4 regions of the Rossellomorea sp. ABR4_012 genome follow, and region 1 is predicted to be linked to each of the others. Evidence: riboswitches for the same ligand, from Rfam matches in the RefSeq annotation. Region 1 holds a riboswitch; each other region holds the start of a gene.
What was found. Region 1 has a riboswitch for S-adenosylmethionine ahead of ACXAFV_RS17140 (methionine biosynthesis PLP-dependent protein). Riboswitches for the same ligand answer to the same signal wherever they lie in the genome.

Region 1 (8,160 bases):
AATTCGGCAGACTTGCATTTGGATAAACGGATAGAAAAGATCTCTTAGGAATCGGCACTTCTTCTAGGGAAGAAACCATATGATAGGGACCCATCCTGCAATTTATCCCTACAACATCTGCACCGAGCAATTCCAGCTGATGAAGAGCATCTTTTATCTTCATTCCATTTTGAAGAACTCCCGCTTCATGCAGCGATACCTGAGCAATGATGGGAAGATCTGTTTCACGCTTTGCAATTTTAAGGACTGTCGTCAATTCCTCAAAGTCATAGTACGTTTCAAGGAGGATGCCATCAACCCCTTCAAGAAGCAAACAGTACAGCTGTTCCCGGAAGCTTCTTTTGATTTCCTCAATGGAAATATTTTGCTTGATCGCTCTGATTCCACCAATGGTCCCTACAACATAGGTGTGGTCCCCTGCCGCCTTTTTAGAAAGTCTGGCGGCTGCTGTATTGATGTCTTTAACAGAATCCTCCAAACCGTAACGTGAAAGTTTTTCGTAATTGGCTCCATAGGTGTTGGTCTGAATGATATCTGCTCCTGCTTCAATATAATCTCTGTGGACCTTCATGACTTCATCAGGGTGTGAAAGATTCAACTCTTCAAAGCATCGATCCACCCCGTATGAATACAAGAGAGTCCCCATGGCTCCGTCTGCTATCAATATCCTATCTTTCAAAGATTGTATGAGCGGTTTCACACGATCCCTCCTTTTCAATAATAACCCTGTTATAAATTGATGACTTTTATTATTGGATCATCTTTAAGTGCATTCAAACCGTGTTCAAGGTCCTGAATAAGTTCATCAGCGTTCTCCAACCCTACTGATAACCTCAGCAGACCGTCTGTGATTCCGCGTCTTTCTCTTTCCTTTTCCGGCATGGAGGCATGAGACATTTTTGCCGGGTATGAAAGAATGGATTCAACTGCACCTAAGCTCACTGCAAACACCGGAATATCTACCTGCTTAGTCAATTTCCTGACTTCTTCTTCACCTTTTAAGCGAAAGGATAAGACAGCACCAGGTCCTTTTGCCTGCCGAACATGGATTTCATGCCCTTTATGATAGCTCAGTCCTGGGTAGAACACTTCTTCCACTTCATCTCTCGTTTCAAGAAAGCGGGCAATCTTAGAGGCGCTTTCCGATGACTGCTTAAGTCGGACATGCAATGTTTTGAGGCCTCTTATCAAGAGCCAGCTGTCTTGCGGTCCCAAAACAGCACCAAATGAATTTTGCAAGAAGGAAAGCCTCTGGGCAATTCTCTCGTTACCGGTCACTGCGAGTCCGGCAAGTACATCACTGTGACCTGCAAGAAACTTGGTTGCACTATGCAAAACTACATCTATGCCAAGTGATAAAGGCTTTTGCAGAAGAGGGGTCATGAATGTATTATCGAGAAAAGTCAGGCACTCATTGGCTTTTGCCAATTTTACGATCCCTTCAATATCTGTAATGTTCAGTAATGGATTTGAAGGGGTTTCAATGTAAATCACTTTTGTATTTGGTCTGATCGAACGGGCCACCTCATGAAGATCCCTCATGTCCACAAAAGAATACTGAATACCAAATCGGTTCAATACCTCTGTGATTAATCGATAGGTGCCCCCATACACTTCTTCCGAAATGAGAACATGTTCCCCCTGGGAAAGCAACAGGAAACTCGTAGAAATGGCTGCCATGCCTGAAGAAAACGCAAATCCTTTTACACCGCCTTCAAGTTCTGCAATCGTGTCTTCCAATGCTTCCCTGGTTGGGTTTCCAGACCGGCTGTAATCATATGATCCAAACCGGTCAAAATCACTCTGATGAAAAGTGGTGGCGTGATAGAGGGGGGTAGAAACCGCTCCAGTTTGTGCATCGTATCCGTGAGAATGAAGCAGGGAAGTTTGCTGTGAGTATGTTTTTTTACTCATCTATAAGCACCTCTCCTTTTAATTGATTGAAAACATTCTCCAAATCTGAAATGATATCTTCCACATTTTCAATACCGACCGAAAATCGCAAAAGACGATTACATATGCCGAGTTTATTCCTTTCACATTCAGGAATATCTGCATGAGTCTGGGTTGCAGGATACGTAATAAAACTCTCAACACCGCCAAGACTTTCAGCAAACGTAATGACCTCTAAATTCTCAAGAAAAGTTCCGACCCATTCCTCCTTTGAAATCCGAAAAGACAGCATCCCGCCTCTGCCGGTATAAAGGACATCAGTAACGCAATCATGATTCGTCAGATACTCTGCAATTTCAATTGCATTTTTTTCGTGCTGGGCCATACGTATGCTAAGTGTTTTCATGCCGCGGAGTAACAGCCAGCAATCAAAAGGTGAAAGTACGGCACCGATCGAATTCTGAATGGTATAGAGCCTCTCTCCCAATACTTCGTTACTGACGATGACCACTCCGGCGAGCACGTCATTGTGACCGCCTAAATATTTTGTAGCACTGTGAACGACTATATCAGCACCTTCTGCAATTGGCTTTTGCAGGATTGGTGTGTAAAAAGTGTTATCAACGATCATCCATAACTCGTTATCCTTAGCGATGGAGGAGACTGTTGAAATACTGGTTTCATTCATTAATGGATTGGTTGGCGTTTCAAGGAATATCGCTCTGGTATTTTCATTTATCTTTTCTACAATGCGACTTTCTTCATGAGTATTCACGAAATGAAACCTGATACCGTATTGATTTTCATACTGCGAGAATAATCGATAGCTGCCTCCATATAAATCCTGTGAAACTATCAATTCGTCTCCCGAAGAGAATAAACTAAGAACTGCTTGAATAGCTGCCATTCCTGAACTGAAGGCAAAAGCTCTTTTTCCCTCTTCTAACAGAGCGAGTGTCTCTTCTAAAATGGACCTTGTTGGATTTCCAGTCCGCGAATAATCAAATCCCGTCGATTGACCGATGCCCTTGTGCTGATAAGCTGTTGACAAGTGAATGGCAGGGCTTATGGCTCCTGTCCCCACATCCGTACGATTTCCTGATTGAACGAGAATTGTATCGATATGTTTTTTCAATTTTGTCTCTCCTCTTCTTTTTATTACACGAAAAGGGTATAAAAGAAAAAACCTTCTTATTGAAATAAGAAGGTTTCATCGATCATTCTCCCTCTTATCGTCCAAGTTGAATTCAACTTGCTGGAATTAGCACCATGCCAAGGCTGGTTGCTGAGGTGTCATAGGGCCAGTCCCTCTACCTCTCTTGATAAGAATCTATTTGGTTATATAGAAATCATTGATCACTTTACTAAAATAACTTTCCCATAACTTACATCATACTTTATTAAATGTCAATGAAAATTATGAATACTTTTAAAAATACATTAACTTTTCTATTGGGTTATCGTATGCCGATTTTTATTTTCACTTCTTCCAAAAACGGTCTGGTTTTCTTTCTTGCTTTTTCCGCCCCTGCCATTAAAATTTCATTCAGTTTGGCAGGGGATGCCATTAGTTCATTATACAGTTCACGCGGCTCTTCCAACCGGGAATTCATGGCTTCAAAAAGCTCTTTCTTCGCTTCGCCCCATCCGATCCCGGCTAGGAAACGATTTCTCATTTCTTCTGTTTGAACTTCTGTTGCAAACTCTTTATATAACGAAAAAATGATGGATTCATTCGGATCTTTCGGTGCCTCAGGCGGGGTGGAGTCCGTCTTGATCTTATTGATCAACTTTTGCAGCTTTTTCGGCTCCTCGAATAACGGAATGGTATTGTTATAGCTTTTACTCATCTTGCGTCCATCCAACCCAGGAAGCACGGAGGTTTTTTTTTCAATGGCATATTGAGGCATCGTGAATGTTTCGCCATAAGTATGATTGAAACTTTCAGCGATATCCCTTGCGATTTCAACATGCTGTATTTGATCCTTTCCGACAGGGACAATCTCGGTTTTGAAAAGAAGAATATCCGCAGCCATCAAAATCGGATACGTATATAACCCCATATTTACGCCTGTGTCCGCTTCTCTTCCTGTGTGGCCATTTTCCTCGACAATGGATTTATAGGCATGAGCCCGGTTCATCAATCCTTTGGGAGAAAAACATGCTAAAATCCAGCTTAATTCAAAAATCTCTGGAACATCTGATTGCCTGTAGAAGATTGCTTTTTCCGAATCGAGCCCCAACGCTAACCATGTTGCTGCAATTCCCCGGCTGAGCTGGTTCATTTCTTCATTGTCGTGTATTTTCGTAAGTCCATGATAATCCGCTACAAAATAAGCAGGCTGATAGGTTTCGTTTCCAGCCAGTTCAAGTGCTGGTTTTATCGCACCGATATAATTCCCCAGGTGCACCCTGCCTGTGGGTTTGATCCCTGTTAATACTTGCTTTTTCATCACTTTCATTCCTCCCATTTTCTTTAAACACAAAAAGGGCTTCCAGTCCAAAAAAGGACGGGAAACCCGTGGTGCCACCTTCATTCGTTCACAGCCGTGAACGCACTTAGCTGTACAGAGGATCCTTCCTCGATACATTGTCCCTTGTATCGGTGAGACTTTCCGCCAAAACCTACTTTCACTTTCAGTCTGGATGCTCAGAAGCCCATTCAACTATTTTCACACACTGATTCTCACCGGCCATCAGCTCTCTGAGGTGTTTCAACAGCTTACTTTTCTTCATCATTGCACATGTTATTTGTTTGTTTCCAATATTTTATAGCAGAAGAAAAATTTGGTCAATGTATTTTTAGATTTCTTTTGAAGTTATAGGGAGAAATAATTTAACTCCTCTTTTGTTAAAAGGAAGGAATTTCATATCTCCGACTAAGTGACTGACATATCCTAGCATACATGCTTCAAAAATACCTTCAATCATCAGCGAAGATTCGAAGTATTTTGCTATGAATCCGAAAAAAATCAATCCAAGCAGGGAATGGGTATAACTCCGATGTGAAACGATTGAAGCGATTACTATGTAAATTCCGAGCAGCCATAACCATATTTCATTAAGATGCCAGCCAGCTGCAATCACCCCGATTCCTGTAAAGGTCAGCATCCTTCTCTGGGTAATCACCGTTGAAAGCAGTAAGATACCGATGCCGTACCCCATACCTATCCATTGTTTCCTTCCTTGCTCTTCCAGAAAACTGTACACCATCATCATAAAACCAATTACTTGAGCCACGGCCCGAATCATCTTCGGTGAAAAGGTAACCTTATTACTGAGCTTGCCATCGATATCCATGTCCGGCATCAACCCGGAAATTCCACCGACTGTCACAAGTACGGCTGTCGTGCTCAGGTCCGATCCCATTGAGTTGGCTGTGATAAATCCTGCAGCTGCCCCCGCTGCCATATGTGCTGTTCCGTTCACAACTCTCCTCCTAATTCTATATACAATACTGAATTTACTATGATAGAGGATTTAATGTGAAATGAACATGGGAAACTTGAATTATTTTTCCAGAAGCTCCATTTTTACTCTATATATAATTTCATGAAAATATGAAATTGGATGGGCTACAAAATCCTTTAATGAAATGTTTCTCTTGATGTATTCCTTTTCTGAATGTTCATTAATAGTAAATCCTTCTGAACTGACTTCAGCTGTTTCATTGAATATTAGCTGTTCAAAGTTTCGCAGAGTCGTACGAAAGATTCCTGATAATTCATCCACTTGAAGAGTAAAACTTTCAAAAGTGACTGGCTTTGTAAATAAATATACATTCGCTAGCTCACGATCTAAAATACCTCCGCCTTTCAACTCTTCTTTAATGACGCCAACAAAAGTGAGGTCATTGAATCCAATGTCCAGCCCCAATTCTTCTTGAATCTCCCTTACACCATCTTCAATCCATTCATGTGACAAAATATGGCCAGCAGCTGTGATATCCAAAAGGCCGGGGTAATCTTTCTTTCGATCACTCCTCATTTGAAAATAAATATAGTCTTCCCCTCTGTTTTCATCATGATGAGCCAGCCAGCAGTGGAACGTTTCATGCCAGTACCCTTTTTCATGGACTTTAGATCTCGTACTCTCTCCTAATCTATTGTAATCTCTATCAAAGATAGATAATTTTTCTTCGTTCATTTACCCGTCTCCTTCTACATGGTAATCGATAACTTTGAAACTCTGACACACTATGTATTACGAAGCCTCCAATATGCATCTATGAGTTCTTCCACAGGAATATTATCAATCTTCATCCCAGATACGTCACTGCCCTGAATAGAAACACCCTTCAAATTGCAGTTAGAGAACCTGGTCCCTTGAAGTTCACACCTTTCAAAGCTCAAGGAATTTCCTCCTTTACCCAAATCAGTATCACAAAAGTGAACGGCACCAAGTGTCACATGGGCAAATTGGCTATTTGAAAGATTTAAATCTGCGAATAAAGAATGAGTAAAATTGATATTTTGAAATTTCCCTTCACTCACATTACAATTATTCACGTGACTACCCATCAGATTACTATTACTGATCGAACTTTCTTCAAAGCTCACCCCATAGCACTCAGAGTGACTCAAATCACATTGTTCGTAAAGCCTTCCGGAAAGGTCCTTTTCCATTAAGAGGCTCTTGTCTTCTACGTTCATTTCTATCCTCTTCTCGTAGCAATATTCGTCTTCAGATTTAAATGTTGTCTGATAGCCGGCTTTTTCGTAAAAGCGGTGATTGTTTTTTTGCCTCACAGATGTTTCAAGATTCCATATTCTCACGTCCGGAAATTCTGTCTCAATCAATTCAATCACCCTGGTTCCAATGCCTTTCCCCTGAAAGTCAGGGTGTATGAAAATGCGATCTATTCTTCCGTAAGATGTACCTGAAAGGGTGACGATGATTCCCCCAGCTATCTGTTCCTCAACTAAAATCTTGTAAACTTCCAATTCACGTATCATATACTTGTTCTTTTCGACAGAAGCGTATCCAGGCGGCTGTATGTTGTAATCCACTGCGTACTTTTCATTATCCAGCCATCTAACAGCCTCTTCATCAAACGATATTCTCTTTATTTCAGTTAATAATGAAGCATCTCCAAGGGATGCCTTCTCTATTGTTATTTCCATGTATGTTCTCCTTTGAACTGATATCCTTTCAATATTAACATAATTTTCTAACAACACATACAAGGCTCTTTTCTAAATCGACCATGTAAGTCCCACCGATTACAGGAATGAAACACCTTTGTACTTGAATTTCATGAATAAAGAACAAGAAAACATAGGAAAAGTGAATAAAAAAGAGAGCATAAACCCAACCCTCCGTTAGGTATATGCTCTCTGACTTCTATCATCTATTTAATTTACCATTTAACTTCAACACTCTGTACATGAAGCCCCCTATGATGAATAAAATGCCGCCTAGAAGCGATCCCAATGTATTCATCAGCCAATCATCAATATCTGTTGACCTTCCTAAAGGAAGAAAATATTGAGTCAATTCGATAAAGAATGAAAAGAGTGCCCCAAGAAACGTCACCTTCAAAAGGATCGCTCTTTGGTGGCGCATCCACCAGCTTGAAAAGAAAGCGAATGGCACAAATAGAAAAACATTGGCTAATAAGTTACGGATCGGCACTTCTAAATGATTCCGATAGAGAAGGTTCAGTTTCAGATTGGAGAAAGGCTCCATGTTGGTATGGCCTTTAACCCCGCCGTTCATTCCTCCGTCACCAATAAATGGTGTGAGGGTGATCAAGCATATACCGCCAATGGAAATCGAAAGCAATAAAACAGGAAGGAGGTTCATCCACCTTCCCTTACCTCTTTTCTTTTTCCATATGGAGACGGCTAGGATAGAAGTAATGGTAACCAGTGCAAGTATGGGGATCACCCATCCAAATGCGCTCCATAATTCCTGCATCGTACGTCTCCTACTTTCTTACCTCGTATACTAAGATATACAATTGTATGAGTACATTTATACCACAATTCCCGGAAAGAAAACATATCCCTGTTATTCTTCTTAAAAAATCCATTTCCTCTCTTCTTTAATTCTGACTGTATATCCTTCTTTATCCAGTCTTTCTAAAAAAGGAATCATGTATTTTCGCGATAAGCCCAGGGCCTTTTTCGCTTGTGCTATGTTAAAAGTGTGGTCCGTATGGTTCATCAACAGTTCGATTGCTTGCACGTAGTTTTCATGAGTATAAGCGTATTTACCATCCAACGCTACGATCCACTTCTCCTGTACAAAGAAATGATAGAAGTT
Region 2 (8,160 bases), on a different contig from region 1:
GGCATTTTTTAGTGCAGGGACACTAAAATATGCTGTTAAGTCTCCAGAAACAATTACTTTTTTACCGATAATATCAGGGTTTGTCTGAAGACCAAATGCCGTACGGAAAACAGACGGAACTTGTACCGGCAGTATATTAGCCGGGTCCGTTTCATCCACACTATCAGCAATAGCAAAGTTATAGTCATTACTGAAAGGCGCTTCGAAATCGTAACTATTGGTCGACGTTGTATGACCAATAATATAACCCGTTACAGTTCCGGTTCCCTCATTATTCTCAATTGCTTCCTGCACCGTCAAATAGTCCGCTGCAGAAGCTGTCGAACCGATTGGAACAATATATCCAACCAGCATGGCAAAGATCGTCGTTAAAATAAACAACTGCTTTTTCATGATTTTCAAACTGGTTCCTCCTCTTTTTTTGTCTAGAGTAAGTTCTGTACAAACCTTAAATGAAAACGCTTACATAAGATGTCACTTCTCTCCTCGAAAACCCGTCTTTTTCCCCAAAAGGATTTTCAGCCGGATATACAATTTATCCTATGAAAACACCTCCATTATTCATTTCCAATAACCGCTTAGTATGTAGAATTTTGACTAAGCTTCCTTTTAAATATAGCATTTTTTCGTCGAATTTTAAGATATTTTCAATTATTTTACAAAATCAGAACTTTTGGCTTACAAATGTTACACAAAGAGTGAAATTAGACCTATTATCAGTTTGCTTATAATCTTAAATTCGCATTCAACTTGTGCAAAAACAAAAAAGACAGGCCTTTTGCAAAGCCCGCCTCTGATCAATTTATTAAATTATTTACTCTACTGTTACAACATCGCTATTTACGTAGTCCGTCTGTCCATTTTTAACTGCATAAACGAAGAAATAATAGTTTCCAGGTGCCAGGTTTTCTCCGTTAATTTTTCCATCCCAGCTTAATGTGTTGTAATGTTTAGGTAATTTTGTATAAACAGGACCGTCTCCTACATAATTCAGGTCCGTATCATATACCCAAATACCAGCTTCTTCTGCTCCTCCCGGCAAGTATACTTCAAGATCATATCCGTTCTCTGTCTCAGTAACTGTCACACCACCATCAATACGTGGATAATCGGGTTCTTTAACAAAGAGAATTGTCGGAACTTCTAATTCACTGTCACCATCACTGACTACTACAGTTCCTTCATAATATCCCGGATCTAATTTACTTGCGTCTACTTGTACTTTAAAGTTCACTTTTTGTGATTTATTGGCTTTAACTTTCAGGTTTTTACTGGTTTTCACTTTGATACCTTCCGGGTTCCCTTCGAATTGTACATCAAAACTGTACTTCTTATTTTTGTCCGAAAGATTTTTAATCGTGAAATGCTGTTTTTCTACCTGCTTACCTTTTTCTTTGGAGAAGACACCAAAGGAATGGCTTCCAGGTGTGACAAGTGTTTCCGCATTGATTGCATCCACCGGACGTATACTCCCTGCGCCTTGTGTATTATGAGGGTATGGTTCCCCCGATTTGTCAAAAAGATTTACTGCAGTATTCATCAGGGCTGCCTTTACATCATCCACACCCCAATTACTGTGGGCATCCAATAGTAAGGCAGCAGCACCGGCAACATGCGGGGATGCCATACTTGTTCCTTGTTTAGAACCATACCCATGTGGGTCCTCTTCATTATGCGTTGGTACTGTACTCACGATATTAACACCTGGGGCGGAAACATCCGGCTTGATCATCCAAGTGTCCACTACCGGGCCGCGGGAAGAGAAGTCAGCAACCGTTTCCCCGATTTCCCTGTCAAATTGCAATTGAAACGTTACTGTATTGTTTCCTTTATTTAATTCATCAAGCATCTTCTGACCATCTGTTCCCGACATTTTAAAAGTTGGAACTGCCATACCTGGAATTTCATATTCAAATTCACCTGATGAACTATTGAAGATGATTGCTCCAATAGCACCTGCAGCCTTGGCATTTGATGCTTTATCAACAAAAGGAATGGCACCGCGTTTGATGAGTGCGATTTTCCCTTCTACATCTTTTCCTTCAAAATCTTCCACTGTCCCTAAACCTGCATAAACATACTCATACTCGTTCCCATCGAGGGCAAGCAGTTCTTCATCACTTGCGAAGCCCATCACTTTATCCGTTTCATACGCAACTCCGCCTGTAGTCGTTATCTCAGAAGTGTATACATTATAAGGAAGCTGAGTGGCTCCTACAGAAATGGCATCACGTGAAGTTCCCGGTGAACCGACTGTCCAATTATCAGGTCCTGAGTTTCCGTTGGAAGTAACCGCTACGACCCCTTCTGCCATTGCCCAATCCAGTGCAATACTCGTCGCCCAGTCAGGATTATTTAAACTATTACCCAAGGACAGGTTCATGACATCAGCCCCGTCTTGAACCGCTCTTTCGATTCCAGCCACAACGTCTTCAGTGGTACCGCTGCCGCCTGGACCCAATACTCGATAAGCCAGTAAAGTCGCTTCAGGTGCAACTCCTTTTATCTGTCCATTCGCTGCCACTGTACCAGATACATGTGTTCCATGAGTCGTTTCTTCTCCGCGCGGATCACCCTTTGGCGTTTCCTGGGGATCATTATCATCATCAACGAAATCATATCCTTTATAATCACCGAACGCATGAGCTAAATCAGGGTGTGTATAATCTGCTCCTGTATCGATAACAGCCACAGTGATTCCTTCACCTGTATAACCGGATTCCCATGCCTCATTTGCTCCGATAAATGGTGCACTGTTCATCATCTCAGGATGATACGCATCCTCTTCAATTGTTACATCTTTAGAATCCGTCATGGTGTATGTAATATTCGGATAAACTGCTTTAACACCTGGCACTGCCAGTATGTTCGGAATTTCATTTGACTTGAGTTCCATTGAGAAGCCTGAGAATACGTGATCATACTCACGTTTTACCTTACTTGACTTTGCTGCAGCCTTAACATCTTTTTTTACCTTACTGCGTGTTTTTGCCAAGTTGTCTTTGGACTGCTTCTTTCCTTTATGTTTCGCTTCTACGACTGATTCTTCCTCCAGTTCTACAATTACGCTGGTGATTGCGGAAGACGAGGTGTCTACATTACCAAAGATTTCTGCTAGATCTGGAGGTGTCTGTGATTGAGGGGAAAATGCCTTATTAGCTTGTGGTGCTGCGCCAACACTAAAGGTGGATAGAATGAATACTAGAATGATAGATAAAATTGAAGCATGAAATAGACGTTTTTTCATTTTAGGGTTTCAACTCCTTTTTATTTTTTGTTGCTTGTATTCCTTACACCCTCACCTTCCTTAATTAAACAAAATTTCATAACATTACTAGTATTCAATCAATAATACTTATTTCCCTTGAGCAAAAAGCACTATTATTCTACTAAATAATACAAAAAAAGCGGACGGGCCTTTAGCTAACTAAAGGCCCGTCCCTCACTACATTAAAGCATTAAATTATTCCATCCACTCCGGCTTCCCGAAGCCTTTGAATTCTTCATCGATGATTTTTTCAAATTCGTCTGCTTCCACCACTGCTTTGATATCTTTTGCCAGTTGTGAATCGACGTCTTTTGTGTTCATGACGACGCGGTTTCGGTATTGATCAGGCATGTTTTCAAGCTGCAATGCGTCCAGTAAGTCCATTTTTGCAGCTAACGCATAGTTACCCGGTACTGCTGACAGGTCAACGCTCTCAACTGCTCTTGGAAGCTGTGCCGCTTCGATCGGTTTGAATTGAAGGTTTTTCACGTTTTTATCGATGTCTTTTTCAGATACCGTTAATGGATCTGTCCCATCTTTCAATGTGATCAGCTTCGCGTCCTCTAGTATTTGGAATGCGCGGGCTGCGTTTGTCGGGTCGTTTGGAATGGCAATGGCGCTGCCTTCTTTGATATCTTCTATAGAATCAAATTTGTTTGAGTAGATGCCCATCGGTGCGGTAGGAACGACGATGACCTCCGAAAGCTCCATGCCGTGCTGCTTCGCGAATGTTTCCATGTAGATTTTATGCTGGAACAGGTTAGCATCCAGGTCGCCCTGCGCCAATGCATTGTTCGGCTGGATGTAATCACTGAACTCCTTGACCTCTACCGTGTAGCCTTTCTTTTCAAGTCCCGGTTTGAAGGCTTTTGTGACCATATCACTGTATGGACCGGAAGTCGCACCGATTGTTATTTCTTTCTTGCCCCCCGAGCTCGCTTCTTCTCCGCCGCAGGCTGCAAGCAAGCTGACTGTTAATGCTGCTGCTAAAAGTAAAATCCACTTTTTCATGAAATCTTCCCCCTAAATTGTTTATCGTTTATCTACTAATCTTGAAAAAATATCCCCCGTATATTGGATGAGCTGCACCAGGCAGATCAAGACGACGACCGTGGTGATCATCACGGTATTGTCATAGCGGTAGTAGCCGAAACGGATTGCCAGGTCACCGACACCACCTCCGCCAACAATTCCCGCCATGGCGGAATAGGCGACCAGGCTGATCGTTGTAATCGTGATGGCCTGAATGACTGCAGGCTTTGCTTCCGGCAGCAGGACGTCCTTGATGATCATCCACGGACTCGCCCCAACCGATACCGAGGCTTCGATCACTCCCTTATCAATCTCACGAAGGGCTGTCTCCACCATTCTTGCAAAAAACGGAACCCCCGCTACAGACAGCGACACGGATGCGGCGGTCGGCCCGATCGTCGTTCCCGTCAATATTTTTGTAAGAGGCAAGAGTGCCACTAATAAAATGATGAACGGAATCGAACGGACCATGTTGACGACAAAGCCGACGATTTTCTTGATGAATCCGTTTTGCAGGAACAACCCCTTATCTGTCACAAAAAGCAGGACCCCTAACGGCAGGCCGAGCAATATCGCGATTGCCAACGAAATTCCGACCATATACACCGTTTCAAGAAAAGCTTTATTCAACTCTGGTAAAATCGCAATCAATGAATCAGGCAGCACGGTCCAGCACCTCCAGGCTTTGTGTTTTGGCAGTTATGTAGCGGATGGCTGCCTGTGTTTCAGTCTCGTCCCCGATCAGTTCCATGATGAAAATCCCGAGGGGAGTTTCCTGGATATACTCGATTTTTCCGTGCAGGATATTGCCGCGAACCTTGTATTTCTGGAACACTTCGGACACGACACTCTCCTCTGCAATCGAACCCTTGAACTGGATTTTGATCAGCTTGCCCGTTCGGCTCTTCAGTAAATGAGGAGGCAATTCGAACTGCAGTATGTTTTCGATGAACTGCTTGGTAAGCGGCTGTCTCGGGTTGGCGAAGAGGTCGTAAACCGCGCCTTCTTCCACGATTCTCCCGTCCTGCATGACGGCCATCCTGTCACAGATTTCTTTTACCACTTCCATTTCGTGCGTGATAAGGACGATAGTCAGTCCAAGCTGTTTGTTGATATCTTTTAAAAGTTTGAGGATGGACTTTGTTGTGCTGGGGTCCAGAGCAGATGTCGCTTCATCGCATAGCAGGACAGATGGATTGTTTGCGAGCGCCCTTGCGATTCCGACCCTCTGTTTCTGTCCCCCGCTCAGCTGCGCTGGATAAGCATAGGCTTTATCGCTTAACCCGACCATTTCTAAAAGTTCCGTCACCCGCGGCTTGATATTTGCATTTGGCACCTTGGCTGCTTTTAAGGCAAAAGCAAGATTCTCATATACCGTCTTCGCTTTGATGAGGTGAAAGTGCTGAAAAATCATGCTGATTTTCTGGCGAGCGAAGCGCAGCTCTTTAGAAGACAGCTTCATTAAGTCCTGGCCATCGATGATGATTTCCCCCGAAGTCGGCTTTTCCAGTAAGTTAAGGCACCTGATGAGCGAGCTTTTCCCTGCCCCGCTGTAACCGACGATGCCGAAGATTTCTCCTTTGTGTATGGTGACGGAGACGTTATCCACACCAATTACTGTTTGCTTTTTTGTCTTGTATTCTTTTACAAGGTTGTTGATTTGGATCATCTTTAACACCCCTTTTCTTTTGCATTGATTGCCGTGTCTCGGCAAGAGTAGTACGTGAGTATGTTTTGAACAAATAAAAAATGCCTCTTTCAATTACTGAAAGAAGCATCGCTCTTGTATCATCGACTTATCTTTCAGAATGAAATCCATCCTGCAGGAATTGGCACCGTTCCTTATTGGAGGTTGCCGGACGTCATAGGGCCTGATCCCTCAGTCGCTCTTGATAATTTGAAAGTATTTAATTTTCGGAGTTTTTAATCTTATAGGAGATATTATATGGTTTGATATGGAAAGTCAATAAGGGATTTGAACGGATTATATATGTAAGCGTTATCTTTGTTTAAGGGACGGGGAAAAGTTTTTTGTAGTTTACTCTTTTGAACACCGCTTTTGATTTCCGTGGAAGACTTCGCTTTCCGCGGGTGACCCGTGAGCCTCCCTCAACTCCCTTTTGAGGCATTCCTCTATTTTTAAACAAACGTTTGATTAACACTTCAAAACCTTGCTGCGTTGAGCTTTTGGTGGTTTAAACAATCGTTTATTTAATTTGAAAAACCCACCTCGATATAGGATTTCGAGGTGGCTTCATTCATTTATTATAAAACTTCATAGTCCGTTACATTACGCTCAACCACTCGTGCTCCATCTACGCTTACTAGAGCGCCGCCTGAGCTGCCGAATACGCCGGTTGCGATCAGGTTGTCCATAGCTGCTTTCACCTGGATGGTATCGATCGGGTCGATCGGATCGTTGACGCTGATTTTCGCAGACTTTCCTGTTTCTGTTTTAAATTGAAGTTCAAGTACCTTTGCCATTTTGAAATCCCCTCCTTCCTATCAAAATTTCAGTGATCATTATGCGTTGATATCAAAGTTTTGAATCTTTTCTACGTTGAATAAGTTTTTCTCCGAAAGACCTGCTAGCGACTGAGCTGCACTGTGCATCTCATCTGCAGTTGCTGAACCTTTGATGTAGCTGTACGACTTGTACTTATACTTCGGGTTGCCTTTCTCATCCATCCCGTCGTTGAATGCAAATCTCAGCTTCGTTCCTTTCAAATCCGCTGTTGCCATTGTGCCTCACCTCCTTTCACCTTTTATATAGGGATTGGGGGAGGAAAAGGACACCCTTGGTTTGGATTATATTGATTTGATGTTTTTTGGGTTCCAGAAGGCGGGAACTTGGAGAAGAGTTGTGCCAGGAACAATAAGTGGTGGTTGTTCCTGGTACAATCAAGGCGTTTTGTGCCAGGAACAAAATTGCCTGATTGTGCCTGGCACCAGGGATCTGGCACCCGGGATTTTTCCTTTGATCGCTAGCTCAATTTCACTTTTTGAATGAAGCCTAAAATGCAGTCAAACAAAAAACCCCCGCAAACCGCATATAAAATACGGTTCACAGAGGTTCTTCAATCATTTCCACTATTCACGATGACTTTTCACTTCATCCGGATACCCAGCTTTCGTCGCCCGCTTAAATTCTTTCGCCCAAAGTACCTCTTGCGTATCCGTTAATCCATTGTTCCTTTCCGTATTAATCCCTTTGTAGGGAAGCTTCTTCGCATGTCGTTCTGCCATGCTGAAATCTCTCCTTTCAAAGTTATTAATGTCTTTCTACAAATCCTTTACCCACAAGAAATTCGTATAAACACATTGAAGAGGGACGGGCCTTTAGCTCGCTAAAGGCCCGTCCCTCGATGCGTTAATTCAGTAAAGTTTCCCTTGTCTGTACAGGATGGTCGACAGTTTGGTCACGGAATGGATGTAGCAGTTTTGGCGGAGCGGAAATGGGTCTCCGAAGAATTGCGGGAGGACCGTATCGAGCGTTACCTGCATTTTTTCATATAGTAGCCTGAACACCTCGTCTTCTGAGTAGAATTGGGTTTCACGTCCTTGAAGCCATTCGAAATAGGACACGATGACACCACCGGCATTGGCCAGGATATCCGGCACGATAATGACACCTTTGTCACTCAAGAATTTGTCGGCTTCTGTGGTGACAGGGGCATTCGCTCCTTCGACAAGGATATCTGCCTTTATTTTTTCCATATTATCTTTATGGATCTGGTCTTCTAAGGCAGCCAGAATCAGGACATCCACATCAAGGTATAATACATCCTCCCTGTCCGATATCGCTGCCTTAACATCAATCTCCTTCAACTGTTCTTCAGTGGTCGGAAGGTCTCCCTTAT
Region 3 (8,160 bases), on a different contig from region 1:
GATACATCAGGGATTATTTCACCTGCTGTATCAATGGTGGTCTCCTATCAAGTCTCTGAAGCATTGAAAATATTGGCGGGAGATTTGAATGCAGTCCGTCAAACCCTTACATCATTTGATGTCTGGAGAAATGAATACAGCTCTGTTAATGTGCGGGCGCTGAAGAAGCCGAACTGCCCTTCTTGCGGAGAGAACCCCCGCTACCCCTATCTTAAATATGAAAACCAGCTTAAATCGGCGGTGTTATGCGGAAGGGATGCTGTCCAGATCCGTCCTGCACGACCGGGAGCCGTGGACCTTGATCGCATGGCAGAACAGATGGAATATCATATGGAACGTGTCGAGAAGAATCCATACCTTATTGCCTGTAAAAATGGAAAACATCGGATTGTCCTATTTCGGGACGGCCGTGCGCTCATCCATGGAACAAAAGATATTACGGAAGCAAAATCACTCTATCATCGATATTTCAGCTGAATGATGAAGAAGGCCCGTCCCTCGATGCATTAACGCGTTAGAGGGGCGGGCCTTTTCCATCATATCTTGTTCATATGCATCATAAACTACATTAAGCCTTTGGCCAGCAAGTCATTACAACCCGGAAAAAGGAGGTTTTATGATGAATGTTTGGGTCGTGTTGTTGAATCTTCTGATGTTTATTGTTCTTATTGGTGTTTTAATTTATTTGCAAAAAAGGAAGGTTTCTTTTTCAAAGAGGGTGTTCACAGCTCTTGGTCTCGGCATCGTATTTGGCTTTGTCCTGCAGTGGTTGTATGATCCCGGTGATGAAAATCTACTTCAGTCGATCGAGTGGTATAATATCGTCGGCAGCGGCTATATCAAGCTTCTGCAAATGATTGTCATGCCGCTTGTGTTTGTGTCGATCATTTCTGCTTTTACTAAACTGAAACAATCCCACAATCTGGGCAAAATTTCTGTGTTGATACTCGGCCTGTTAGTTGGAACGACGGCTGTTGCAGCAGCTGTAGGAATCGCGACGACCGCAGCATTTGATCTGGAAGCTATACAGATTGAACAAGGTGATGCAGAAGCGGCGAGAGGGGCACAGCTTGAAGAGCGTGCAGCGGCCATGGAAGGCCAGAGCTATCCGCAAAAAATCCTCGAGCTGCTCCCGGCCAATCCGTTCTATGACTTTACAGGTCAGCGTGCGACATCAACGATTGCTGTCGTCATCTTCGCTGCATTTATTGGGGTAGCATATCTTGGAGCTCAAAGAAAAGATCCGGAAGCAGCTTCGTTTTTTAAGAGAATGGTGGATTCCGTTTATTCGGTCATTATGAGAATCGTCACATTGGTATTGAGACTTACTCCATATGGCGTGTTGGCGATCATGGCAAAGACGGTCGCTTTAAGTGACTTCGATGCCATCACCAAACTTGGTGAATTTGTAGTTGCTTCATATATTGCTTTGCTCATCATGTTTGTCATTCATCTCATTATGTTGACACTTGCAGGATTAAACCCTGTAACGTATGTGAGAAAAGTATTACCTGTTTTAACGTTTGCTTTCACTTCGAGGTCCAGTGCAGGAACACTCCCGTTGAATATCCATACCCAGACGAGAAAGCTGGGCGTTTCAGAAGGGATCGCTAACTTTTCTGGATCATTCGGGCTTTCTATTGGTCAAAATGGATGTGCAGGAGTATATCCTGCCATGCTTGCCGTCATGATTGCGCCGACTGTGGGGATCAATCCATTGACTCCTTCTTTCATTTTGACGCTCATCCTGATCGTTGCCATTTCCTCTTTTGGAGTCGCAGGGGTCGGTGGAGGAGCCACATTTGCCGCTATCCTCGTGCTATCTGCGATGGACCTGCCGATCGCACTTGCCGGTCTTTTGATATCTGTAGAACCGCTGATTGACATGGGGAGGACTGCAGTTAATGTCAGCGGGGCTATGACTTCAGGCGTGATTACAAGTAAAGTGACCGGAGAATTGGCTTCCGAAGTTTATAATGAGGGGCAGGTGGCAGAAGAGTAACCACTATTTGTATACCACTAAATAATTGAATGAATAATATATTAAGTGAAATCAAGAAAATGAGATTTATTGAACTTTTATTAAAGTTTATAAATCTTATCGAAAAACTCGGGTTGACATCTTTCGGAAACGTGATATTATTTAGAATATTAAATTAAATATTTCTTATCCAGAGCGGTGGAGGGACCTGGCCCATTGAAACCCGGCAACCTACTTTTATCTAGTAAGGTGCTAATTCCAGCAAAATGTGGAGTCATTTTGGAAGATAAGGTAACCTATACCTGAACAGCCTTCCAGAATGGAAGGCTGTTTTTTCTTTCAGACTATGACTGGATAAGACGAAGTTTGGGGGAATCTTGTGGCAAATCAAGACAATCAAGAAGCATTTGATGAAGTTGTTGAAAATGTGAAGTCGATGTTAAAGACGATGAAATACGGGTCGATTACAGTCGTGGTCCAGGATGGAAAAGTTGTACAGCTGGAGAAAAATGAAAAGGTTAGACTTAAATAAACTGAAATGCTGACTAGACAAACTAGAGGCGTTTAACACTCTGAGGGAATCCCTTTCTGTGTTTGACGTCTCTTTTTCTTTTTTCAGCTCAGTAAAGGGGGTTGTATATTGTTAACCTATCAAAATTGGAAGTACCCAAACTTTTCTTTCCGCGTTGATGAAACCTATAAAGGTGCCTTGAATGTTCTCCAGTGGTCTTATGAACATTTCGGAGATGATATCGTGTATGCGTGCAGTTTCGGAATTGAGGGAATTGTACTGGTTGATTTGATCTCCAAGGTCAAACCTTCGGCAAAAATTATCTTTCTGGATACAGACGTACATTTCGAAGAAACGTACGAAACGATTGAAAAAGTCAGAAACAGGTATCCCGACTTAATCATTACGTTCAAGAAATCAACATTGTCATTAGATGAACAGGCTGTGAAATATGGTGAAAAATTGTGGGAGAACGATCCCAATCAATGCTGCCGCTTAAGAAAACTCATTCCGCTGGAAGAAGCATTATCAGAAGGGCATGCCTGGATCTCAGGATTGCGGAGAGAACAGTCAGAAAGCAGGAGCAATGTGAATTTCATTAATAAGGATGAAAAGTTTAAATCGATAAAAATTTGCCCGCTCATCCATTGGACGTGGAAAGAAGTGTGGAGGTATGTCCACAAACACCAACTTCCTTACAACACACTCCATGATAAAGGCTATCCCAGTATTGGGTGTTCCCACTGTACGGCACCTGCCTATAACATGGACGACTTACGCTCAGGCAGATGGAAAGGCTCAGGTAAGACAGAATGCGGTCTTCATTAAGGAGGGGGAAGATCGTTGCTTGAAGTGACTGCACTTCTTGTATGTCTATTTTTTGCGATGAACATCGGTGCGAGTGGAGCGGCTGCATCGATGGGTGTGGCTTATGGTGCAGGTGCGGTGAAAAACATGAGAACAGCCTTATTGATATGCTCTGCCGGGGTGTTTCTCGGCGCTGTGCTGGGAGGCGGGGAAGTGGTGAAAACGATCAGTTCAGGAATTATCCCGCCAGGCATCCTTACTATTGAGATCGTGGTTATTATCCTGCTTTCTGCTACTCTATCGCTGTTTCTGGCCAACCTGATGGGCATTCCGCTGTCGACCAGTGAGGTAACGGTCGGGGCAGTTGTTGGAGCGGGTGTCGCATATAAGGTTCTATTTATAAAATCTCTGCTCGTAATCATGATGTTTTGGATTGTTGTGCCACTGGCAGCCTTCCTTATCACCTGGTTGACCGGAAAAAGCTTGTACCTGCTGGAGAAGAAAGGGTATCTATTCAGGAAAAAGTGGATGGGTGTTGTGCTGGTAGCAGCAGGGTTCTTAGAAGCTTTTTCTGCAGGCATGAATAATGTAGCCAATGCTGTCGGACCACTTGTTGGAGCAGGGATGTTGTCTGTTGGGAAAGGCATTTGGCTGGGCGGCTTTTTCGTAGCTCTCGGTGTCGTTTTATTAGGGGGCAGGGTAGTTGAAACCAACGGAAAGAAAATTGTTCAGTTTACAAAAATGGAAGGCATCGTCATATCGAGTACAGGAGCTGTTCTTGTGATGATCAGCTCCCTATATGGAATGCCGATGCCGCTTACTCAGGTAACGTCATCCTCCATCATTGGTCTCGGGGCTGCGAAAAGGGGAAAGGTGATGCTGAAGAAGAAAATCGTATCGAAAATCATCAAGATCTGGGTGGTATCACCTCTTATTTCGCTCAGTATGTCCTATTTTATGATCAAGCTTCTGATTCAATCAGATTTGTATTCAATTGTCGTACCTGTCAGCGTGATAATTGCAACCATAGGTGCTCTTTCTTTAATGAAGATCATAAATGAAGAAAAAAGATCTGTTCATGAAGAAGGTGGAGGCATCTGAGTTCAAAACCAACTAAAACGATAGATATAAGGAGGATGGAAATGAGTTTACAACCACATGGAGGAACATTGATTCAGGCTTTCCATGAAGGAGCAAACCTGGATGGAATAACAAAGGAAATTGAATTGGACGAAATTGCATTGAGCGACTTGGAACTGATTGCGATTGGTGCATATAGTCCGATCGGGGGGTTTTTAACCGAAGAGGATTATAACAGTGTAGTGGAAAACTTGCGCCTCAAAGATGGCACCGTATGGAGCATCCCTATTACCCTTCCGCTTAATGAGAGGGATCAATTGAAAAAGGGAGAGAAGAGTAAGCTGGTCTATAAGGGTGTTACGTACGGAACAATTGATGTAACCGACATATATCAGCCTGATAAAGAAAAGGAAGCACTTTATGTTTATGGCACGACGGATTTGAATCATCCAGGTGTGAAGAAGTTGTTCGATCGTGGTGATATCTATGCTGGAGGCAGTATCACTCTTCATAGGAGGTTATCGAAACCATTCTCTTCCTATTCGTTCGATCCTTTGGAGACGCGCAGGAAGTTTCAAGAAAAAGAATGGAAGACGATCGTCGGTTTTCAAACGCGAAACCCTGTTCACCGGGCACATGAATACATTCAGAAAACAGCCCTGGAAACAGTCGATGGATTATTCCTGAATCCTTTGGTGGGAGAAACCAAAAAGGATGACATTCCGGCCCACATCAGAATGGAGAGCTATGAAGTGCTGTTGAAGAACTATTATCCCGAGGACAAAGTGACGCTTGGCGTCTTTCCGGCTGCCATGAGGTATGCAGGTCCAAGGGAAGCGGTCTTTCATGCGCTGGTACGGAAGAATTACGGATGCACCCATTTTATTGTAGGACGTGATCATGCAGGAGTAGGGGATTATTACGGCACGTATGATGCTCAAAAAATATTTGATTTGTTCAGCCCGGATGAAATCGGCATTATTCCATTACGGTTCGAACATAGTTTCTATTGCGAAAGATGTGAAGGGATGGCGACTGCCAAAACGTGCCCGCATGAATCGGAACATCACCTCATCCTATCCGGTACGAAAGTGAGAGGAATGCTGCGAAACGGCGAAGTGCCGCCTTCCACTTTCAGCAGGCGGGAAGTGATTGATGTATTAATCAACGGATTGGCACAGGAGATCGGCTAAATGGTAAGGAGGATTAAAGATGAGTAAAGGGACAGAGAACATCGTCTGGCATGAGGCGGCTGTAAAAAAGGATGCAAGGCGGATGAAGAATGGTCACGGAAGCTTCATATTATGGTTCACAGGATTGTCGGCATCCGGAAAGTCTTCAATCGCCAATAAGCTGGCGCATTCCCTTTTCGAAAGCGGAAAGCAGGCAGTGGTACTGGACGGCGACAATATTCGCCATGGATTAAACAGCGATTTGGGTTTTAAAGAAGCGGATCGCAAAGAAAACATCAGAAGGATCGGAGAAGTATCCAAATTATTAGTCGAGAGCGGACAAATCGTCCTTACCGCCTTCATTTCACCTTACAGGGATGACCGCGGTTTGGTCAGGGGATTGGTGGATAGGGGTGAATTTATCGAAGTGTATGTGAGATGCTCCCTTGAAGAATGTGAGAAACGAGATCCAAAGGGGCTTTATCAAAAAGCCAGAAGAAATGAAATCCCACATTTCACTGGAATCAGCGCACCCTATGAAGAACCATCAAACCCCGAAATCGTGTTGGATACCGAAAAGGACTCGATTGATGTATGCGTGGAGAAAATCCTGAATGAATTAAAGCAAAATCGTCTTATTTAAGGAGTGAATGATATGGCTTATGTAAAATCATGGTCTGAAAATGAAAAGCTGAATAAAACGGAGAAATGGAAGCTGGAAAGAGACGGGTTGGCCATTTTCGAGGATATCCCCTATTATGCGGAGCACGGTTTTTCATCTATTCCGAAAGAGGAATGGGATAAATTCAAGTGGGCGGGACTATATTTGCAGCGTCCTAAAGAAGATGGATATTTCATGATGAGGGTCAACGTCCCTTCCGGTGTACTAACTTATGAACAAGCAAGGGAACTTGCTTCGATTGCCAAAGAGTACGGCCGGGACGTCTATGACATTACCACGAGACAGGCGATTCAATTCCACTGGCTAAAGATCGAACAAATTCCTGATATCTTTGATCGGTTAGAGAAAGCGGGACTTTCTTCTGCAGGGGCATGCGGTGATATTACGCGGAATATCGTCGGCAACCCCCTGGCAGGTATTGACCCTGATGAATTATTTGACACAAGAAGTATCGTCAAAGAAGTATACGACTTTTTCCAGCATAATGAAGATTTTTCGAACCTTCCAAGGAAATACAAAATGTCAATCAGTTCCAATGTCAAAAATGCTGCGAATGCAGAGATCAATTGCGTTTCTTTCATCCCTGCAAAAAAAGTGATTCAAGGTAAAGAGGAAGCCGGCTTCCATTTGAAGATCGGCGGCGGCTTGTCTGCTCGTCCATTTCTTGCGGAGGAGATCGATGTTTTTGTCCTCCCTCACCAGGTGAAAGATACAGCTGCAGCTGTTACGACGATCTTCCGTGACTTCGGTTACCGTGAAAAGCGCCACTTGGCACGTCTGAAGTTTCTGATGGCAGATTGGGGACCGGAAAAATTCCGTGAGAAACTGGCAGAGTATGTCGACCTTTTACCGGCAGGTGATGATGCGGTATCTGGATGGAATGCCGGCTACTTTTACGGAGTGCATAAACAAAAACAGCAAGGACTGAATTATGTCGGGCTGAATGTTCCGGTTGGGCGTCTGAATTCAGATGAAGTATTTGAGCTTGCCAGAATATCAAAAGAATATGGAAATGGTGAACTTAGAAACTGCAATTCTCAAAATCTCATCATTCCCAATATACCGGATGAACATGTCGATGCTTTACTCGAAGAGAAGATCTTCGACCGTATATCTACAAGCCCACTTTCCTTTATCGGCTACTCGGTTTCGTGCACGGGGATTGAATACTGCAATCTGGCACTGGTTGAAACAAAGGAGCGGATGAGAGTGATTGCAAACGAACTCGACAGAGACTTGTCACTCGACGTTCCGGTCCGCATCCATATGGTCGGATGTCCGAATTCATGCGGTCAGCGGCAGATCGCAGATATAGGATTGCAGGGAATCAAAATGAGGACAAAAGACAAGAAAATGATTGAAGCATTTGAGATATATGTTGGCGGAACCCTGGAAGGCGGAGGAAAGCTGAATGAAAAACTGAAGGGGAAAGTGAACGCAGAGAATTTGACCTCTGTGGTAAAAGAATTATTGGTCCACTTTAGGGATACAAAAAAGCCTGGCGAATCATTCTTTGATTATATCAAACGTAAAGGGAGTTCTTCTCTGCAGCAGTCACTGGATGAGATGCTTCAGGAAGCATAAAGGGAGGGAACTGCATGAATCTGTACCGGTTTGAAGTAACGACGCCTGCATCTGTCATAAGTGTCATCGTTGCTGCAGAACAAGATGAAAAAGCATTCGACCTTGTAGAAATAGAGCTGGAAAAGTATTTCTTGAAAAAACCAGTAATCCAGGACATCTCTCTATATGAGAAACGAAGAATCAGAGGAAACGGTGCAGGATATGTACTTCACGAACTGGAAACAAGTACACACTCTTTGGGGGGAAGTCGATGATGGGAAAGGTATACTTGGTTGGAGCGGGTCCGGGAGATCCAGAATTGATTACGCTTAAGGCACTGAAGGCGATAGAAAAAGCAGATGTG
Region 4 (8,160 bases), on a different contig from region 1:
ATACACATTTCAATTGGCGGGCTGAAGAGAGGAGATCACCATGCTAGAGGGAAAAATCATTAAATTCTATCGTGAACTTCAGAACATGATGCAGAAGGATTTAGGAATAGGGATCTGTTCGAGTACCCATATAAGTAAAATTGAACGAGGTTTAACACAAGTCTCCAAGGAAACTATAGATTTGCTGTCACAGCGGCTTGGCATTGATATGGAAACAGAAATGAAAACTTACATTGGAATAGACTCCCTTTTAAAAAAATGGCATGAATCGATCATTTTAAAGCTAAGCACAAAGGCTGAGAATATAAAGAAGCAATTAGAAGCTATTGCTCTGTTGAAAATGCCGGAAATTTATCGTTCCTATACACTCGTACTCACAAGATATTATTTATTTAAAGGGCAGGAACATCAAGCTAAATCTTTAATTGCTGATATGGACAAATGGTCTGATCTTTCACCGTATGAAAAAAGCATGCTTCTTCATATTAAAGGGATCAATGCATTATTAAATAAGGAATATCATAATGCAATCTCTTATTTTCAAGGAATCGATCTAACCTATTATAACAACCAAGAGTACTATTATCATTTGGCTTTTGCCTATCATAATCTTAATTCGCGAGTACTGGCTTATTATAATGCTGAAAAGGCCTTGCGCTTTTTCACAGAAAAGCGCAGTTTTACGCGGATGGTTTCAGCAGAAATGCTTATGCTGATCCAAGTAGAGCAGGACGAGTTCTACGATCCACAAGATACGGAATATCAAAAATTAATCGAGATGACCGAAAACTTCGAATTAGACCATCAAAGAGCGATGCTGATTCACAATCTCGCATACCAGAAAGTTCGCCAAGAAAATTATGAAAAAGCTTGTGAATACTATAAACAATCCATGGACATAGAAGACCCTCTCACTGCCCTTCATATAGCCTCTTTGGAAGGCTATATAAATGCATTAACGAGACAAGGATTGAAATCAACCGAAGAATTGCTCCAATTGACCGAAAAGGGTATTTCTCTTTCTGAAGAAATAGCCGAGACAATCTATAAACATTTCTTTTATTTACATAAATATAATCTTCAAAACGAAAAAGAGCTTTACTACCATTACCTTGAAAATGAAGCATTCCCTTATTATAAGAAAATGGCACATGTTCGCTTACTTGAACATTATTCGATAAAGTTGTTCGATTATCATATGGAAAAAGGCAATGTCGAAGAAGCAAATCATTACGCAGCGTTTCTCGTGGAAAAGTACCGTAGAAATGATAAATTTGTATAATAATTCTAATACTTAAGAAAGTTGAATTATAATAGCATGAAAAAAACTTACTGAATACGAAGAATATGTTCTTACTGTATCCGTAAATAACTACAAAGTTGTGGTTTTCAAATAGGCGCTTGCTTAATTCATCCAGATCGTACGGCAGTAGAAAAAAAGCAATTGCTCAAAAAGACTGTTGGTGTTACACACACCAACAGTCTTTTTTGAGTATTATCTTAAGTGCAAATCTTTCATTTAATCAATAGTTGAAAAAGGCACAAACCCTCTTAAAGAATTGCGCCCATTAATTGAAGATAAATTATATTATCTCATCGAAATAATCGGCAAGCTGTTCTTCAGAAATTACTCGTAAACCGTTTCTTTTTAAAAGAGCAGTTGTTACTCCGTTCCCTCCAACTTTCTCTCCCATAAATTCACCATTATAAATCATTGAACTTCCACAGGATGGACTATACTCCTTAAGAACAACTACTGTTGCATTAACATCTGTAGCTTTTTTTAAAGTAGTGTAAGCTCCTTTTATATATAGTTTCGTAACGTCTCTACCTGATTTCTCGATTACTTTAGCTTTCCCATCCAATACATCTTCTCCGTTACCACCTATTATTTCAGCAGGTTCTCTGGGGGTTGAAAAACCACCAAGCAATTCCGGACATACAGGTATTGCTTTATTCACTTCTATTAGTTTACTGATCTTATGATTTAAACTATGCGTACCGTTATATCTTACCTCTAAGCCTGCTAAACAAGAACTCACTAAAATCATTGAAGACACCTCACTTTAATAGCACCTAATAACATTGTACAACCAACTCCCAGGTAAAGCTAAAATAAAAGGTTTTGATATCATTCAAACTCTTCTTCTATTAAATCCATATTAACAGTCATAGCAATACGGCTCCCATCAGCTGCTGCAAAAACCACTTGAGATGGTTTTACATAAGAGGCATCTCCAGCAGCATATAAACCAGGTATTGAGGTTCTGCCTGATTCATCTGTTTTGATTCCACCCGACTTTCTCATTTCATACCCCAACTGTTCTCTGAACCGTGCACTTTGAACAAATTGCGGCATTACAAAGCCACCAGCTCTCGCCAGCTGAGTTCCATCAGTAAAGCGGACACATTCCAATCCACCGTTTTGCCCGATAAAGGCTAAAATGGGTTTCTCTATCACAGTAATCCCTTTTGATTGCAGTTGCTTTTTTTGCACTTCCGATAAGAGAGCAAAACCATTTGTACAAACAATCAAGTCTTTACTCCAATTGAGAAGAAGTTTCGCCATATGGAAGATAGATGGATTTTCTGAAACAACGAAAATCGGCTGATCCTGCAGTTCCCATCCATCACAATAAGGACAATTAAACAAACTTTTCCCATACAACGAATAAAAGCCCTCGATGTGAGGAAAAATTTCTTTTACCCCTGTTGCCATAATTAATTTTTTTGTCTGAATACGATTTCCTGATATATCAACGACCTCAAATCCCAAAGCTGTTTTGTTGACTGAGACTATCTCAGTTTGTAGATGCTTGACAGAAGGATAATTCAACAATTCTTTATAAGCAATACGTCGGAATTCGCTCGGTGTTGTACCGTCTCTTGTAATAAAACCGTGAGAGGCATGTGTCACAGCATTTCTAGGCTGATTATTATCAATCAATGCAACACTTCGTCTTGCTCTCCCCAGTACAAGGGCTGCATTCAACCCTGCAGGGCCTCCACCAATAATTGCACATTCATAAATCATAAACAGCACCGCCTTAATAGATATTATAGACTTATTATATCTGCGATTAAACGAAAAATAACCATCTTTACAGTAAAAAAACTATAAAAAATGGCTTACTTTAAACTCCCATTTGCTTTTGAGCTATTTCCACTAAGTTAACTTCTTTTAAATACTGTTTCATCTTATCTTCTGCTTCTTTCATTTCAGCTTGAATTAAGCATTCATCCCCATGGACAAAATCACATTCAAATAAGGAAGCTGTACCTTCAATAGCGTGAATGATATCTAAAAATGAAATATCATCTTTTAGGCGAGATAATCGATAACCTCCATTAGCTCCAGAAATTGATTCAATCATTCCTGCTTTTACGAGCTTAGTTAAAATTTTCGATAGATAAGTTGTTGAAACGCCTTGGGATTCTGCTAGTTGCTGAACACCTATTGGTTCAGTCGAAGAAGCAGTAACGAGAGAAAGCATGGTGTGTAAAGCATAATTAGTCGCTTTTGAAAATTTCATATTAACACCTCCATTATAGACTTATTATATCTACAATATCCTTAAATATATTTATCTGTCAAGACTGCTGCTTCCAAAAAAAACGCAGCCGATCAAAGGATTGAAAAAATAGCTGAAAACCAATTTCCTGTCCTCAGCTATCGCCTCCAATTATTTCTCCCAAAGCTCAATCAATCTGCCTTCAGGATCTTTTATCCGTACAAACGCCCCAAATTCACTAACCTCTTTTTCCTTCACAAGAGGTACACCAATCCGCTCAAAATGCTCAATCGTCTCGTCCATATGATAAACTTGGAAATGCAGCATCACTTGCTGTTCTGTGGGGAATGATGGATCATCTTCAGAAAAGAAGGAAAAAATAGTCTCATTCCCTGATTGTGGTTGAATAATGGTCCCATTCCAATCTTCCATATCTTCAACACTTCACTGTACCATTTCTTTACCGCTTCCAGGTTTTTTGTCCTCCAAAATATTCCTCCGAAACCTTTTATCATCCTACTAAACCCGCTCCCCTATCTAATTTTTCGGTTAAATAAGAAATTCAAGAAATAAAGACATATTCCTTCTTCAACCGACCCGCCCTTTAACTTAAAACCAATTATTTCAATTTCGGGCTGTCTATACAAGAAAATTCCAACAAAAAGGAAGCTTAGTTAGCGGAACTCGTTCCAATCGGTACGCCTGTTTTAATCAATCCTTATGTGAAAAAGTGTATAGGGCCCTGCCCTATACACTTTCTTTAATTGACATGTGGTGAGAGACAGAATGCTTCCCCTCCCGTTCCGTTTACAAAACAGCTCTCCTTGATTCTACATAATCCAAACCAAAATGCATATGGAGGACCCTGGCAGCCTTTTCTACATCACACCTATCAACCAGTACACTTAATCCTACCGAGGATTCCCATATGGACTCCTTCGCAATATGGTAGTCATAAAAAACGTTTCTAACCTTCTCTTTTACCTCATGTGTTGAGTTGATGCGTCCTATCACGGTCACCTTTGATAGATCTTCTCTCTCTTCTATATAAGAGCAGGCTTGATTATATTGTCCTACGATTCTTTTTACTTCTTGAACATCCTGATTTTTAACTATGAGGATAAGGTTTTCCTTGTATTTAATGATTTCTGTCTCAACATGATGGTAATCGAGGTCATAAAGAATCAGTGACTCTCCTCCCTGACAGACACTGATTGTCAGAACAGAAATATCTTTCTGATAGGCGATCCCGACAATAGGCGCATTTCTCTGTGACCTTTCACTAATGACGGTTCCCCGCCCCTCATTCAAACTGGAACAAACCACAAGCGGCACATGATGTTCCTTCGCATGTTTAATCGCTCTAGGGTGCAGCACACCAGCTCCCATTGTAGCTAAACGCAGCATATCATCATAGGAGAGGGTGTCAATTTTTGCTGCCCGGGGAACGATTCGCGGATCCGACGTATACACCCCATCTACATCCGTATAAATATCACACCTATCCGCTTTTAAAGCGGCAGCAAGTGCAGCTGCAGTCGTATCCGAACCGCCCCTGCCTAATGTTGTCACTTCTCCTTTATCCGTGATCCCTTGAAAACCGGCAACTACGACGATTCGTCCTTTTGATAACTCCGATGTTATCCGATCCGTATCGATCGAGGTAATCTTGGCATTCCCATATACTCCGTCCGTTTGGATTCCCGCCTGTCTGCCTGTCAGGGATACGGCTTCCAGCCCCTTTTGCTGCAGGGCCATTGTCAAGAGGGAGATCGTCACTTGCTCACCGGTACTTAAGAGCATATCCATTTCTCTCTTACTTGGCTTTACAGAAAGGTCCCCTGCCAATCTTACGAGTGTATCCGTCGTTTTATTCATTGCTGATACCACTGCGATAACATCATGGCCTTTTTCCCTTTCCTTCATGACATGAAAGACCATACGCTTGATTCGATCTGTAGAACCAACAGAGGTTCCACCAAACTTTTGAACAATCATACTCAATGATACCCCTACTTTCTATCAGACCATATTTAATAAAGATTACTTCTAAAAAACTGCCGCCCCAGTCTTCACTTCATTTTCCAATGGAATTTCATCCAGAATAGACACAGCTTGAATTTGATCATGCGTCCGAAGAAGCGATTCCAGTGTCTCTTTCCTGCCTTCAATAAATACGTACAAGTAATCGCCAAGCTGAATGCGATCCTTTAAAGTGAAAGATGAGATCCAGTCTTGATCATCATCATCACAGATCCTCATAACCCATTGGTGTCTGCTCTCAACAAGAACCTCCCCGGTCCTTGCTATGCTTTCGGCAGAGGCCGTGTACTTCCTCTCGATCAACGACAGAAAATCCTCTACCATGGCGCTTCCTGTAGGCAATTTCCCAGCGCCTGGGCCAAGCAGGGTGATTCTTCCTACAAGACTACCCTTGAGGGATATAGCATTCTCTACATCCTCCACACCGTAAAAAGGATGGGTGTCATGAACAAGGATTGGCTCTACTTCACCTTCGATATGGTCTACTGAATCCCGCCTGAGAGAACCTGCATGCTTGAACCGTAATCGAAAGGATTCCGCTGCCTGGAGCCACTCTGCAGTCAGGTGGGATATCCCCTTACGTCGAATATCCTTCCAATCGGGCTGTCTGCCAAAAGCTGTTTGACTTAAAATGAGCAATTTATAGAACGCATCATGGCCTTCGATGTCATTTGTAGGATCGGCTTCCGCGTAACCCTTGTCCTGAGCAATTTTTAAGGCTGTATCAAAGGCAAGACCACTTTTTCTCATTTGAGATAAGATGAAATTGGACGTCCCATTCAGAATCCCTTGAATTTGTCTGATCTCATTCACCTTCAGAAGCTGCCTGATACTGCCGATCACAGGGATTCCTCCGGCTGTCGTCGCTTCAAATCCGACCGATACCCCGTTCCTTTTTGCCTGCTCTAATAGCTCAGGACCATGTTTAGCAAACATCGCTTTATTGGCCGTGACGATATGAATTCCCTTCTCAATGGCTTCGGTTAAATACGTATAGCTCGGCTCTTCCCCCACGATTGCTTCAAAGATCACGTGCAGGTCGGGGATATCCAAGATGTCTTGGAACTCTGTTGTGACGTTGATGGATGATTCAATGTTCCTCTCTTTTACGGGATCTTTGATTAGGATCGCCCTTACCTTCACCTCTCTACCCAGTACTTCCTTCAATCTGTCCTGATGAGTATCGATTGCTTCACAGACTCCTTGCCCTACTGTTCCAAACCCCAGAATTGCCACATTAATCGTTGACATCATTCAGCCTCCTATTGTCGAATTTTCACATTATACATAAGAATTGATTCATTCCAGTTGAAGATCCACTTGAGGGATAAGAGCGGAAAAGAAAAGAGTATACAGAAAAGCCCTCTTCTTTTAAGAAGAGGGCTAAATGAACATGCTCCTCCCCTTATCTTCCAGATCCGTATGGGATCTGTAGGAATTGGCACCTTTACAGTCTGATCCTGTAGGTTGCCGGGCTTCATCGGGCCTATCCCTCCGCCGCTCTTGATAAGAGATATAATGTTTGATTTGGTATTACTTGCTATTTGAGTATGAATTGGATTATAAAGTGGATTCATTCCCTCGTCAATACTATTTTTAGTATTTTAAAAAAATTCATTCGATTGTTACAGACAGCTTTATTTCCTATCGGTTTACTTTAGTTTGAACCCTATCCAGGAGTTTATTAATCTCATTGTCCCCCTGAGCCCTTAGCTAACGATTTTTCGACAAGTTGGTTGATAAACGGGGAAAGTGGATTGTATTTTCCAAGAGTGGCATGTAAATATGGAAAGTGGATCGTATATTCCAAAAGTGGAACGTAAATGCGGAAAGTGGATTGTATTTTCATTAGTGGGGGAATTGGGTTAACTAAGGGACTGCTCTTATCCTACTTTATACGCTGAAACCGGCAGTCCAGTGAAGTTTTTTGATGATGAGGTTCATTTTTTTGTAAAAGTAGAGTGGGAACCGTCCCCTTCTACTCTTCTTGTGCTGCTTTTCGTATTATTATTACCATTATTCTTGTTGACCTTTTAATAGTTGAACCATTTCTTTCGCTTTTTCTAGATGAATTCCTTCGATGAGACTATGATTTTTTCGCACAGCTGTACCAAAATGATAATATCCTGTATTTACTGTTGAATGAACAGTACAAATATTGCTTGCATTTAATCCACTTCCAACCAAAATAGAAATATGCCCACATGCTGTTTTCATTTGCTGAATGGTTTGCAGGCGGCTGGAAAATTCAACATTTCCTCCAGAAGTTAAAATCGTTGTTATTTCTTTGTATTGGGCTAATGTTTTAGCCGCTTGAACAGGATTGACTGTACAATCAATTGCCCGGTGAAATGTAACCTCTAAACCATTGCATTCCATCAATAACTCTTCAAGCATGTGTTGGTTAACTTCATGTTTCTCATTCAACACTCCTAGTACAACACCATTTGCACCTAATGAACGGATTATTTTAATATCATTTTTCATGATCAAAAAGTCGTCATAAGAGTAACAAAATGATTGGCTATGCGGCCTTACCATCACATTGACCGGAATGCTTACACGGTTAACTACGGCTTCGATTAAGGAGTGACTTGGTGTTAAG

Region 2: linked by a shared signal. The riboswitch ahead of ACXAFV_RS04205 (methionine ABC transporter ATP-binding protein) and the one ahead of ACXAFV_RS17140 (methionine biosynthesis PLP-dependent protein) in region 1 are both predicted to bind S-adenosylmethionine.
Region 3: linked by a shared signal. The riboswitch ahead of ACXAFV_RS20465 (YezD family protein) and the one ahead of ACXAFV_RS17140 (methionine biosynthesis PLP-dependent protein) in region 1 are both predicted to bind S-adenosylmethionine.
Region 4: linked by a shared signal. The riboswitch ahead of ACXAFV_RS15605 (homoserine dehydrogenase) and the one ahead of ACXAFV_RS17140 (methionine biosynthesis PLP-dependent protein) in region 1 are both predicted to bind S-adenosylmethionine.

The regions. Positions count from the first base shown of each region.
Region 1 covers NZ_JBSWVK010000004.1:210,392-218,551, forward strand. Annotated here, with positions in the region: gene ACXAFV_RS17130 (bifunctional homocysteine S-methyltransferase/methylenetetrahydrofolate reductase) at 1-700, opposite strand, end outside; gene metC (cystathionine beta-lyase) at 730-1,914, opposite strand; gene ACXAFV_RS17140 (methionine biosynthesis PLP-dependent protein) at 1,907-3,028, opposite strand; SAM riboswitch class I at 3,120-3,222, opposite strand; gene ACXAFV_RS17145 (tryptophan--tRNA ligase) at 3,351-4,346, opposite strand; T-box leader at 4,397-4,641, opposite strand; gene ACXAFV_RS17150 (metal-dependent hydrolase) at 4,696-5,322, opposite strand; gene ACXAFV_RS17155 (NUDIX hydrolase) at 5,404-6,039, opposite strand; gene ACXAFV_RS17160 (GNAT family N-acetyltransferase) at 6,090-7,016, opposite strand; gene ACXAFV_RS17165 (VanZ family protein) at 7,240-7,812, opposite strand; gene selB (selenocysteine-specific translation elongation factor) at 7,915-8,160, opposite strand, start outside.
Region 2 covers NZ_JBSWVK010000001.1:849,038-857,197, reverse strand. Annotated here, with positions in the region: gene ACXAFV_RS04225 (5'-nucleotidase C-terminal domain-containing protein) at 1-393, opposite strand, end outside; gene ACXAFV_RS04220 (S8 family serine peptidase) at 815-3,247, opposite strand; gene ACXAFV_RS04215 (MetQ/NlpA family ABC transporter substrate-binding protein) at 3,464-4,279, opposite strand; gene ACXAFV_RS04210 (methionine ABC transporter permease) at 4,301-4,966, opposite strand; gene ACXAFV_RS04205 (methionine ABC transporter ATP-binding protein) at 4,956-5,969, opposite strand; SAM riboswitch class I at 6,094-6,199, opposite strand; gene ACXAFV_RS04200 (DUF2922 domain-containing protein) at 6,566-6,784, opposite strand; gene ACXAFV_RS04195 (DUF1659 domain-containing protein) at 6,824-7,042, opposite strand; gene ACXAFV_RS04190 (YfhE family protein) at 7,391-7,546, opposite strand; gene ACXAFV_RS04185 (Glu/Leu/Phe/Val family dehydrogenase) at 7,676-8,160, opposite strand, start outside.
Region 3 covers NZ_JBSWVK010000006.1:136,008-144,167, forward strand. Annotated here, with positions in the region: gene ACXAFV_RS20455 (MoeB/ThiF family adenylyltransferase) at 1-477, shown strand, start outside; gene ACXAFV_RS20460 (L-cystine transporter) at 620-2,002, shown strand; SAM riboswitch class I at 2,165-2,274, shown strand; gene ACXAFV_RS20465 (YezD family protein) at 2,361-2,513, shown strand; gene ACXAFV_RS20470 (phosphoadenylyl-sulfate reductase) at 2,622-3,320, shown strand; gene ACXAFV_RS20475 (inorganic phosphate transporter) at 3,378-4,400, shown strand; gene sat (sulfate adenylyltransferase) at 4,442-5,572, shown strand; gene cysC (adenylyl-sulfate kinase) at 5,592-6,194, shown strand; gene ACXAFV_RS20490 (nitrite/sulfite reductase) at 6,207-7,817, shown strand; gene ACXAFV_RS20495 (DUF3906 family protein) at 7,832-8,071, shown strand; gene cobA (uroporphyrinogen-III C-methyltransferase) at 8,071-8,160, shown strand, end outside.
Region 4 covers NZ_JBSWVK010000003.1:512,236-520,395, reverse strand. Annotated here, with positions in the region: gene ACXAFV_RS15635 (helix-turn-helix domain-containing protein) at 41-1,282, shown strand; gene ACXAFV_RS15630 (2-thiouracil desulfurase family protein) at 1,584-2,051, opposite strand; gene ACXAFV_RS15625 (NAD(P)/FAD-dependent oxidoreductase) at 2,132-3,034, opposite strand; gene ACXAFV_RS15620 (Rrf2 family transcriptional regulator) at 3,135-3,533, opposite strand; partial or broken gene ACXAFV_RS15615 (VOC family protein) at 3,684-4,027, opposite strand; gene ACXAFV_RS15610 (aspartate kinase) at 4,320-5,510, opposite strand; gene ACXAFV_RS15605 (homoserine dehydrogenase) at 5,562-6,806, opposite strand; SAM riboswitch class I at 6,958-7,068, opposite strand; gene ACXAFV_RS15600 (copper homeostasis protein CutC) at 7,572-8,160, opposite strand, start outside.